DNA from 2 places in the Vibrio sp. TAP-3B genome. Region 1 is predicted to be linked to the other one. Evidence: riboswitches for the same ligand, from Rfam matches in the RefSeq annotation. Region 1 holds a riboswitch; the other holds the start of a gene.
What was found. Region 1 has a riboswitch for thiamine pyrophosphate ahead of thiD (bifunctional hydroxymethylpyrimidine kinase/phosphomethylpyrimidine kinase). Riboswitches for the same ligand answer to the same signal wherever they lie in the genome.
Positions count from the first base shown of each region.

Region 2: linked by a shared signal. The riboswitch ahead of thiC (phosphomethylpyrimidine synthase ThiC) and the one ahead of thiD (bifunctional hydroxymethylpyrimidine kinase/phosphomethylpyrimidine kinase) in region 1 are both predicted to bind thiamine pyrophosphate.

Region 1 is NZ_CM173496.1:722,364-728,379, forward strand. Features, by position in the region: gene AC3D28_RS17715 (ABC transporter substrate-binding protein) at 1-474, opposite strand, end outside; gene AC3D28_RS17720 (ABC transporter permease) at 497-1,297, opposite strand; gene AC3D28_RS17725 (ABC transporter ATP-binding protein) at 1,290-2,081, opposite strand; gene thiD (bifunctional hydroxymethylpyrimidine kinase/phosphomethylpyrimidine kinase) at 2,071-2,928, opposite strand; TPP riboswitch at 3,028-3,138, opposite strand; gene AC3D28_RS17735 (TldD/PmbA family protein) at 3,467-4,852, shown strand; gene AC3D28_RS17740 (TldD/PmbA family protein) at 4,852-6,016, shown strand, end outside.
Region 2 is NZ_CM173495.1:2,362,794-2,368,809, reverse strand. Features, by position in the region: rRNA gene AC3D28_RS11180 (23S ribosomal RNA) at 1-847, shown strand, start outside; rRNA gene rrf (5S ribosomal RNA) at 963-1,079, shown strand; tRNA gene AC3D28_RS11170 (tRNA-Ser) at 1,181-1,271, shown strand; gene crcB (fluoride efflux transporter CrcB) at 2,283-2,666, shown strand; TPP riboswitch at 2,727-2,825, shown strand; gene thiC (phosphomethylpyrimidine synthase ThiC) at 2,990-4,930, shown strand; gene AC3D28_RS11155 (thiamine phosphate synthase) at 4,930-6,016, shown strand, end outside.

The DNA of each region.
Region 1 (6,016 bases):
CACGTCAGAAAACGCCACGTTCTCTTGCGCTAACATGGTCGCAATGGTTGCTTCTTCGTTGCCTGCGATCGCGATACCAATCTTTTTGTCTTTAAGGTCGCCAAGGTTGTCGTGCTCACCATTGTCTAACACCATCAAGGTATTCAGCGGCGTTGCAATAAGTGTTGCTGAGCGAATCAAAGGCAAACCTGCTGCAACGTCGATAGTGAGACTTGGCTGGTATGTGATAGCCATGTCCACTTTGCCTGCCGCGACCAATTTAGGTGGCGTGCTTGGGTCTGCGGGTTCTTGAATGTGCACTTTCAAGCCTTGTTCTTCAAAGTAACCACGCTCTTTGGCGATAATGATAGGGCCATGGTTTGGGTTGACGAACCAATCCAGCATCAGTGTCATGTCTTTTTCTGCTGCGAATACGTTAGTTGAGATAATCGAAGCGAGCAGAGCAGCCGCGTTCATGAGTTTGTTTTTATTCACGAGTTCTTCCTTTTTCATTTCTCTATTTATTTTCCCAGGGGATGGCTTTTTTCAATAATTTGTCGGTAATGAAATAAAGTGCGATAGACAGCGCGGCGAGAATAAACAGCGCCGCAAACATCTCATCGATAACCATGCGTGCGTTGGCTTGCAGCATCAGATAGCCCAAGCCTTCACTTGAGCCAACCCATTCACCTACCACGGCACCAATTGGTGCAATAACCACGGCAACGCGAATGCCTGAGGCGAGTGTTGGCAGGGCGGCTGGTAGCTGAATATGGCGCAGTAATTGCCACTTTGAAGCGCCCATGGTTTTGGCGAGGTCGAGATAGCCGGTAGGTGTGTTGCGCAGTCCGTCGTAACAACAAGTCGTCACAGGGAAAAAGATGATGATGGCCGCCATCACCACTTTAGAGGCGATGCCATAGCCGAGCCAAAGCATCAACACGGGCGCGATAGCAAATACTGGAATGGCTTGGCTAGCGATGAGAATCGGCAGTAGCCAACGTTTAAATGGTTCAAACATCAACATTTGCAGGGCGAACAGCAAGCCCATTGATAAACCGAGAGCGAGACCGAGCAAGATTTCTTGCGCCGTTACCCAAGTGTGTTTGAGTAGGATATCGTAGCGAGTGACCAGCCTATCCAGCACATCAACCGGTGATGGCAAGATGAAGTTTGGCAATTCGAAGATAACGACAACCAATTGCCATAGACTGAAAATCACCACCGTGCTGATCACTAGGCGCAACGCAGGGTGGGTGACACGTTCCTTTTTACGAATACGCGCTGAAACGGAGTTGTACTGAGTCATGTCACTCATAGTCTTTCTCCAACTGATCCAAAATCGCTTGCTGTAATGTTGCGCATTTTCCATCAAGTAGGCGAGGTGGTTGTGAATCAGGCACATCAAGGTGCTGCGCTTGAGCAGGCGTGCCTTGCAATACATAGAGTTGGTGTGCCAATCGCACCGCTTCTTGTGGATCGTGCGTAATCAACACCACGGTTTTACCTTTAAGCAGTTCGGCAGATAAGGCTTGCAGTTTATGGCGAGTCACAGCATCCAATGCTGAAAAAGGCTCGTCCATTAACACTAGCGGCTTGTCTTGCATCAAGGTGCGAGCAAGGGCGACGCGCTGGCGCATTCCTCCCGATAGCTGAGCGGGTTTTGTGTGTGTGTAGTCGGCCAGTCCTACTTGTTCCAATAACGTAAAAGCCCGTTGTTTCTCTTGATCTGGCTTCTTCGTTTCGGAATGAACTTTTGAATGAGAAAAGCGCGAACTCAGACAGACGTTGTCTAACACATTCAGCCATGGCAAAAGTAAATCTTGCTGTGCCATGTACGCGATTCGGTTATGCAAGGCAAAGCTATCCGTTAACCAAGCATTATCCACGCTAGTCAGTCCACCTTGCCATTCGACTTTGTCATTTAACAAGCCCGCGAGGTAGCGTAAGAGAGTGGTTTTGCCACAACCACTTCGGCCAAGTAATACGGTCCATTGCCCTGTAGGGATGGTCATGTTTACCTTTGCTAGAGTCGGCGTTTGGCTATCGTTGTATCGCAGGTAAGCATTGGTAAGTACAATGCCAATTGCTTTAGTGCCCATAGGTGTGACCAGCAAAGAAATGATGGACCGGGCCGTGACCTTTACCGACGTCCAGTTCATCGGCGTGGGCAATGGCTTGAGAGATATATTGCTTACTTAAATGTACGGCCTTGTGTAGGTTGTTACCTTGAGCAAGATATGAAGCGATCGCGGAAGAGAGCGTACAGCCCGTACCGTGAGTGTTTTGGGTTGGGAAACGCTTTGCGCTGAGTAATTCTGACGAATCTTGCATTATCAAAAGGTCGTTGCTGTTTTCATCTTTTTCTAAATGCCCTCCTTTTAGTAGCACAGCTTTTGCGCCCAGAGCCCGTAAGTCAGCGATCATGTCGTTCATTTCTGCTTCAGAGTGAGGAATGGGCTTGCCCGTCAGCGCAGCACCTTCAGGTAAGTTTGGAGTGATGATGTCTGCCAGAGGAATCAGCGTTTCTTTTAATGTACTGATTGCCGCTTGTTCCAGCAGTAAGTCACCGCTGGTGGCGACCATGACCGGATCAATAACCAGTCGCATTGGCTGATATTGTTTAATCTTATTCGCAACCACGTTAATGATGTTGGCGTCGGCTAGCATGCCGATTTTTACCGCAACGATATTGAGATCGGTGAATACGGCGTCGAGTTGGCTTTCAACGTGGTCAAGTGGGATCGGGAAAATGGCGGACACGCCCTGCGTGTTTTGTGATGTAATGGCGGTAATAACGGAGCACGCGAAACTGCCCGTAGCAGACATGGCTTTGATGTCTGCTTGAATACCTGCGCCGCCGCCGCTGTCAGATCCTGCGATCGTCAGTACGACTGGGGGGGATGATGAAGTAGTTGTGTGTGAGTGTCGCTGTATTGATTGCGCCATGGTCGCTCCTATTACAAGACGTACAGGAACTGACTTTGGCCTAGGCTGGGAAAGATCGGAGATCGATTCGCAAAGGTTAGCCGTTATGGTTCGGCTAGTGGCAAAGTATTAATAGTTCCCTACGCCAGTGCTAACTGAATCAGGTTCTACGGGTCTCGAATTTCGATCTCAGCCAATGCAGACTCTGTATTGGCTCCCCGACTATCTCGCTATGATGATAACAGTACAATTACTTCAGGGGTACGTTTTTTAATGGCCACAGTTATTGAGAGTTCATTTATGCGAAGTGAGTGGTAGAGTAACCTTGTATATCGTTGCTGTATCTACAACCTAAGGCCTTCTCGCTAAGCCAAGCATCTTAGAAACTCTCTGCGAAGTGTGCTGAAACGGGAATATTTACTAATCAATAGTGCTCTTATCTAACAGGGTTAACATAGAACAAGATTAAAGAATGTTGAAATTAAACGCGTTGCTAACGTAGCTTAGTATTAAAGGGTTACTTAGGAAGGTTAAAACGATTTATGAGCAAGGAGACTTCATGCTTAATTCGGTAACAGCGAAGTCAGTGATCGATCATGCTCTCTTTTTAGGGGCTGATTTCGCTGAACTATTCGTTGAACATCATCAAACCAACACCGTCCAGATTGCCTCTGGAGAGGTGGATAAGGTGAATTCGGGTATCGATTTTGGTATCGGGATTCGTCTCTTCTTCGGCCATAAAGTACTTTACGGTTACACCAACAGCACGGACGAAGCGGAGTTAAAACGTGTAACCTCATTGCTTGCAGCCAAAGACAAGCGTGATCAAATCGCATCAGCGGGTTCTTTGAATTTGACCCGCTACCCTGTTCTGCACGGTTCTCGTTTGCCACTGAGTAAAGATGCAAACCTCGATTCCAAAATTGCTTTTCTTTTGCAAGTTGATCACGCCACGCGTGCCGAAAGTGAGTACATCAGTCAGTTCATTGGTAGCGTGTTACAAAGAGAGCAGCAGGTAACCATCTTCAATTCAGAAGGGTTACATGTTGATGATACTCGTCACTACATTCGTGTCGCTGGGAATACTGTGGCGCAAAAAGGTAATGAGCAATCTTCCGGTATGGAAGGACCTGGCGCACTCGCCGGTTGGGAGTTCAGCGAGCAACTCGATGCGAGAGAGCTGGGTCAAACCATCGCTCAACAAGCACTTGTTAAACTCAGTGCAGATGCGTGCCCATCCGGTGAAATGCCCGTGGTGATTGGTCACGGCTTTGGCGGCGTTATTTTCCACGAAGCGTGTGGTCACTTGCTAGAAACCACTTCGGTTGCGAAGAAAGCCTCTGTTTTCCATGACAAAATGGGAGACATGATTGCGCATACCGCTGTCAGCGCAGTGGATGATGGCACCATGACCAACGAGTGGGGCTCAATCCATATTGATGATGAAGGTCTGCCAACACAGCGCACTCAGTTGATCAAAGATGGTCAGCTAACCAGCTTTATGGTCGACAAAATGGGTGGGATGAAAACGGGTTATGCGCCAACGGGTTCTGGCCGTCGCCAAAACTATAAATTCGCGCCTACTTCGCGGATGCGTAACACCTTTATTGAAGAAGGCGAGCATTCATTAGATGACATGCTTGCAGGCATCGAACGTGGTATCTACGCGAAGAAGATGGGCGGCGGTTCGGTTCAGCCGGGGACGGGGGAGTTCAATTTTGCCGTCCGTGAAGCCTACTTGGTTGAAAATGGCAAAATCACCAAACCTCTGAAAACCGCCACCCTTATTAGTACTGGGCCAAAAGTGTTGAAAGAAATCAGCATGGTGGGTAAAGACATGGCGCTTGCCGCTGGTATGTGTGGTTCAGTCAGTGGCGCGGTACCAACGGCAGTCGGTCAGCCAACGCTGAAAGTAGATAATATTCTGGTGGGAGGTGGTCGCTAATGAGCCAAGAACAACAACTTCTTAAGACGGTTGATTACGTCCTGTCAGAAGCCCAACGCCAAGGGGCAGAAGCGGATGTGATTGTTAATCGCAACAGCAGCTTTTCTCTGAAAGCAAACCAAGGTCAGTTAGACGAGTACAAAGTTAGCTCAAGCCAAGTGCTGGGTGTTCGAGTCGTGAAAGATGCCCGCGTGGCGACCAGTTACTCTGAATCATTAGAGCAACCAAGCTTAGATTTGATGCTGATGAACGCTTTGCAAAGTGCGCGTTTTTCGAAGCAAGATGAACATCAAGCCATCAGTTGCGTTAACAGTAAAATCACTACCGATGTGGCTGAGATTGCGCAAGAAGATACAGCGTCAGTGGATGAGAAAATCGAACTGTCGTTGGCACTTGAGCAAGGGGTAGTGGCTTTACCTCACGCTTCAAGCTCGCCATACAATGGTTACAGTGACGGTGAAACTCAGCTGATCATTGCTAACACACAAGGCACGTTATGCCAGCACTTCGAACGTTCGTTTCACTGTTACGCTTACACTTTGTTGGAGAAAAATGGCAAACAATCGATGGCAGGTAAAATGTCAGTAGGACGTTGTTTCGATGAGTTGAATTCAGCTTACTGTATCGAAGCCGGTTACAATCTAGCGCGTGATCTGCTTGATGGCGCACCAGTGGCAACAGGTAATTACCCAGCAATTTTCCACATTAATGCGCTAAGCAGCCTATTCGGTGCTTTCGGCAGTGCTTTTTCTGGTGTGAGTGCAGTGAAAGGCGTCACTCCACTAGGTGACAAGCTTGGTCAAAATGTTGCGAGTGAACTGATTTCTTTTACCGATGCGGCCTACATGCCCAATGGCATGGCAATTGTGGGTTTTGATAGTGAAGGTTTTGCAACTCAAGACAACGTGCTGATTGCCAATGGTCGGTTAAATACGCTTTTACATAACAGTCAAACAGCAAGTTACTTAGGTGCAGCATCAACGGCAAGTGCATCTCGCGGTGCGAAATCGAGCCTAGACGTATCAGCAAATCATAAAGTGATTGCGACAGGTCACAGTAGTGCGTCAGAAGTCAAAGCAGGTGAATACCTAGAGCTGGTTGAGCTGCAAGGTGTTCACTCTGGTGCAGACGCAGTCAGTGGTGACTTCTCATTTGGTGCAAGTG
Region 2 (6,016 bases), on a different replicon from region 1:
AAAGACCCCGTGAACCTTTACTACAGCTTGGCACTGAACATTGACCCTACATGTGTAGGATAGGTGGGAGCCTTTGAAGCACGTACGCCAGTATGTGTGGAGGCAACCTTGAAATACCACCCTTGTAGTGTCGATGTTCTAACTTAGCCCCCTCATCGGGGGTGAGGACAGTGCCTGGTGGGTAGTTTGACTGGGGCGGTCTCCTCCCAAAGCGTAACGGAGGAGCACGAAGGTGGGCTAAACACGGTTGGACATCGTGTGGTTAGTGCAATGGCATAAGCCCGCTTGACTGCGAGAATGACAATTCGAGCAGGTGCGAAAGCAGGTCATAGTGATCCGGTGGTTCTGAATGGAAGGGCCATCGCTCAACGGATAAAAGGTACTCCGGGGATAACAGGCTGATACCGCCCAAGAGTTCATATCGACGGCGGTGTTTGGCACCTCGATGTCGGCTCATCACATCCTGGGGCTGAAGTCGGTCCCAAGGGTATGGCTGTTCGCCATTTAAAGTGGTACGCGAGCTGGGTTTAGAACGTCGTGAGACAGTTCGGTCCCTATCTGCCGTGGGCGTTGGAGAATTGAAAGGGGCTGCTCCTAGTACGAGAGGACCGGAGTGGACGAACCTCTGGTGTTCGGGTTGTGTCGCCAGACGCATTGCCCGGTAGCTAAGTTCGGGATCGATAACCGCTGAAAGCATCTAAGCGGGAAGCGAGCCTTGAGATGAGTTCTCCCTGATACTTTAAGTATCCTAAAGGGTTGTCGTAGACTACGACGTTGATAGGCAGGGTGTGTAAGTGCTGCGAGGCATTGAGCTAACCTGTACTAATTGCCCGTGAGGCTTAACCATACAACACCCAAGGGGTTTTGATGGGCTCAATACAAGAAAACTTGATTGTGTTAAGAACTGAAACAGCTTTCCAGATTATTAATTATCGCGTTGGCGGTAGTTAAAAAAGAATTTGCTTGGCGACCATAGCGTTTTGGCCCCACCTGACTTCCATGCCGAACTCAGAAGTGAAACGAAATAGCGCCGATGGTAGTGTGGGGTTTCCCCATGTGAGAGTAGGACATCGCCAGGCTTTATTTATCGCTTTTGGATTTACCTTAATATTAAGGTGCCTCTGAAAGCAAAACTAAAATTTAGCATGATAAATAAGACTAAGTTTTAGTAACAATTTGTGGAGAGATGGCTGAGTGGTTGAAAGCACCGGTCTTGAAAACCGGCATACGTTAATAGCGTATCTAGGGTTCAAATCCCTATCTCTCCGCCACTTTTAATGAAAAACCGCTGTTCTTACAGCGGTTTTTTCGTTTCTTTACTTTAAAAATTGCTAATACATGAAAATAGTAGATGTATTTAAGAATTAACTGTTTAGGTCTCTCAATTTCTCGAACCAGTTTGGCAATACGAGCAGTGAGTACATTCTAGAAAGCGATTTCATGCCGCACAACCTTCCAATAATATTCAATATAAACCAATGAGCTTTGGTTCGCTCGATGTGCTGTCGCCGCCAACTCCAAACCAGTATCATCCATTATCATAACAGTATGATGGCCCTTGCTGTTATCTTTTATATTTGCTTTAGATTGCTCACTCATGATGCTTTGTCGACCCAAGGCACAACTATGGCCTCGCCAATACATCTTGTGAATAGAGAATTACTGCTTTATCAAATTTCTCGTTCAGCGCAAAGGGTGGGCCTAATTCTTCTTCAAGAAAGCTTGAACCACAGAGTTCTGCTTCCGTTAAAAAATTTAGTGAGTTAAATTGTAAGAATGGACGTCTTGGTAGTAGGTGAAAGCCAGCAAGCTCATTTTATGCTGACTTTTCTTTTTGCTCACGTCGATACGGCTAAGCCCATAACAATTCACCTACATGGTCTAGTCTCTTTTTAGCCCTGACAGTATGCGGTTAATCTCAAACATTCGTTTATAAGTAAGGATAGTCGAAGAGCTTTAATGATGATCTGCTTGAATGAACGGGGTGGTATCAATGATAGGATGCAACAATTCTGTAAGACATCGGTTTTTCCCCAGAGTGCTGTAAAATTTACAAAGTGGTTTTATTTACTCTCTTTGAATTGAATGTTGTTGAATCCCTGTTAGTTAAAGCTCATCGGTTACCTATCACCATCATGTATTGAACTTGAAGCAAAGTGACTCCTGTAATTTTTTAAATGCTGAGGAGTTTTAAATGCAATACATTGCTAAATTCTAAGATTTTACCATCAATATCGCTTTAGTTTTGGTTACAATATCGTCATCAAAGCTTTGGGGGAATTATGGGACAACTTTCCATTCTTGGTTTTATTGCACTGGGTGGTGCTTTCGGTGCGTGTTCTCGTTACTTGATATCTGAACTATGTGTCATTTTATTGGGGCGTGGCTTTCCATACGGTACGCTAACCGTTAATGTGGTCGGTTCATTTATCATGGGCTTGTTGATTGCTGCTTTCGATAATGAACTGTTGGCAACAGAACCTTGGCGACAAGTGATTGGTTTGGGTTTTTTAGGGGCACTAACGACGTTTTCTACCTTTTCTATGGATAATGTTTTACTTATGCAGCAAGGTGCATTTTTTAAGATGGGGTTAAATATTTTATTAAATGTGGTGCTTAGCATCTCTGCCGCGTGGATCGGTTTCCAATTATTGATGCGCAGCTAGCAAAGTAGTTAAAAATTAAACAGGTCGGCTTGGTTTCACTAAGCCGTTTTTATATACTGATATCACTTGTCGGAGTGCCATAAGGCTGAGACCGTTAATTCGGGATCCGTTGAACCTGATCAGATTAGAATCTGCGAAGGGAACAAGAGAAGATATTTATACCGGAGTTCTTTCTGGTTGACCTATCAAATAGTCGAATGTTGTTATAGGCAAATTACTTAAGCTTTATTTAGCCTTAATTTGACTCCTCTTGTCGCATCTATCCGCCAAGCATTTTTATCCAATTACTTTTTATCTAGTATAACAAAGCAAGGAAAAATGCTATGTCGAGTCGCAAACAAGCGAGACTAGAAGCAAAACAGTTCATTGAAACACTCTCGGTACAACCGTACCCAAATTCCACAAAAGTATATGTAGAAGGTTCACGTCCAGATATTCGTGTACCTATGCGTGAAATAGCGCTAGCAGATAGTTTGATTGGTGGCACAAAAGAAGCGCCTATTTTCGAGCCTAATGAAGCCGTCCGAGTCTACGATACGTCAGGTGTTTATACTGATCCGAACTACGATATTGACCTTTATAGTGGCTTACCAAAGCTAAGAGAAAGCTGGATTGAAGAGCGCGGTGACACTGAATTACTTGATGAAGTAAGTTCGGTGTACACAAAGGAACGCTTAGAAGACGAAACGCTAGACGATCTGCGTTACGGTAATCTACCACGTATTCGACGTGCTAAAGATGGTCATTGCGTGACCCAATTGTATTACGCTCGTAAAGGCATTATTACCCTTGAAATGGAATATATCGCCCTTCGCGAAAATATGGGGCGTGCTCAATACCGCGATGAAGTGCTAAATCAACAGCATCCGGGTCAAAGCTTTGGAGCGAATCTACCTAAAGACATCACTGCAGAGTTTGTTAGCCAAGAAGTTGCTGAAGGTCGTGCAATTATCCCATCAAATATAAACCATCCTGAGTCAGAGCCAATGATCATTGGCCGCAACTTCTTGGTCAAAGTAAACGCCAATATCGGTAACTCATCGGTGACCTCTTCGATTGAAGAAGAGGTTGAGAAGTTAGTGTGGGCGACACGCTGGGGTGGCGATACTGTCATGGATCTCTCAACAGGTCGCAATATTCATGAAACTCGAGAATGGATTCTACGTAATAGTCCGGTTCCGATCGGCACTGTACCTATGTACCAAGCACTGGAGAAAGTGAATGGTGTTGCAGAAAACCTTAACTGGGAAGTGATGCGCGACACTTTGATTGAGCAAGCAGAGCAGGGTGTTGATTACTTCACTATCCATGCTGGCTTACTACTGCGCTATGTACCAATGACAGCAAAACGTGTTACTGGCATCGTCTCTCGTGGCGGCTCTATTATCGCGAAATGGTGTTTAGCGCATCACCAAGAAAGCTTCTTGTACACCCATTTTCGAGAGATCTGTGAAATCTGCGCCAAGTATGATGTGGCACTTTCTCTCGGTGATGGTCTGCGTCCTGGTTCGGTTGCCGATGCTAATGACGAAGCGCAATTTGCTGAGCTTCGTACTCTTGGCGAGTTGACTAAGATAGCGTGGAAATACGACGTTCAGGTCATTATTGAAGGGCCAGGGCACGTGCCAATGCACATGATTAAAGAAAACATGGAAGAACAATTAGAGCACTGCCATGAAGCGCCGTTCTACACGCTTGGTCCACTGACGACAGACGTCGCTCCTGGTTATGACCATATTACTTCAGGCATTGGCGCTGCCATGATTGGTTGGTACGGCTGTGCAATGCTTTGTTACGTCACCCCAAAAGAGCACCTTGGCTTACCAAATAAAGAAGACGTAAAAACGGGCATGATCACCTATAAGCTTGCTGCTCACGCTGCTGATTTGGCGAAAGGACACCCTGGCGCACAAGTTCGTGATAACGCGCTTTCTAAAGCTCGCTTCGAGTTCCGTTGGGAAGACCAATTCAACTTGTCACTCGACCCAGAAACCGCTCGCGCTTTCCATGATGAAACCTTGCCTCAAGAGTCGGGCAAAGTTGCCCACTTTTGTTCAATGTGCGGACCAAAGTTCTGCTCGATGAAGATTTCGCAAGAGGTAAGAGAGTACGCGAAAGACACCGAGCAAGTGGCAGCGGATCAGGCGGTTTCTATCAAAATGTTAGATGATCCACTGGAAGGAATGCGCAGAAAGTCGGAAGAATTTCGAGCTACTGGCTCTGAATTATATCATCCAGCCGCACATGCAGAGGTTGACGAGTAATGATGAAAATCCTTATTCCGTCATCATTAATTGAATTAACGGGGTTAGTTCAGCAGTGCTTGTTGTTGGCGAAAGAGCAGGGTTTTAGCATTGAAATGATTGAGTTGGGTGTGAGCCCAACTCAGTCTATTCAGCTTATTTGTGACCAACAAATTAAGAGCGTAAGCACCGACCTCTGTACTGATCATTTGAATGATGATAGCGAACATGTAATTTATTATCGCTCCTCGCTGTCCGTTAAGGAATACCTTAAACAAGCCTCTCCAGACGTCTACATCGGTATTGATGATCGGCAGGTGAGCCGACAAGCACAACTCGATATCTGGCATCATCCGATCAACGGTGAGGTGAGAGCGCTCTCTAGTTCGTTTGATTCCTCTCATTATTTTAAACCTGAGTTACATTTGGCTTGGGTCTTAACATTGTTAGTCTTGGGTTTTCCTATCGAGGATGCGCTGACGTTTGCTCGTGCCATGACCAATGTTTCACGTGAAACATCCATTGATGGTGAAGCTATGGTTTCACAGTCTTGGGCGTGTGAGTTTTCCGATTTTCCAATCCCAGTCTTTGAAGATGAGCGTTTAGGTATGCAAGTCGGCTGGGCGACAAAAGGTCACGAACTACGTTTTCCAACGTTGAACAGGAACCGTTTGGGACTTTATCCGGTTGTTGATGATGTTGTTTGGGTCGAACGTTTATTGCCATTAGGCATTAATACCATTCAGCTGCGTATCAAAAATCCAGACCAACCTGATTTAGAACAACAGGTGGCGCGTGCTATTGAACTTGGGCAACAGTACAACGCGCAGGTATTTATTAACGATTACTGGGAGCTAGCCATTAAGTATGGTGCGTTTGGTGTCCATCTTGGTCAGGAAGATATTGAAGAGTCTAACCTGAGCGAGTTGAGCCAAGCTGGCATTCGCTTGGGCTTATCAACCCATGGTTATTACGAGTTGCTCCGTATTGTCCAAATCCATCCAAGCTATATTGCCCTCGGGCATATTTTTCCAACGACGACAAAGCAAATGCCTTCAAAGCCACAAGGGCTTATTCGTTTAGCTCTGTACCAAAAGTTGATTAATA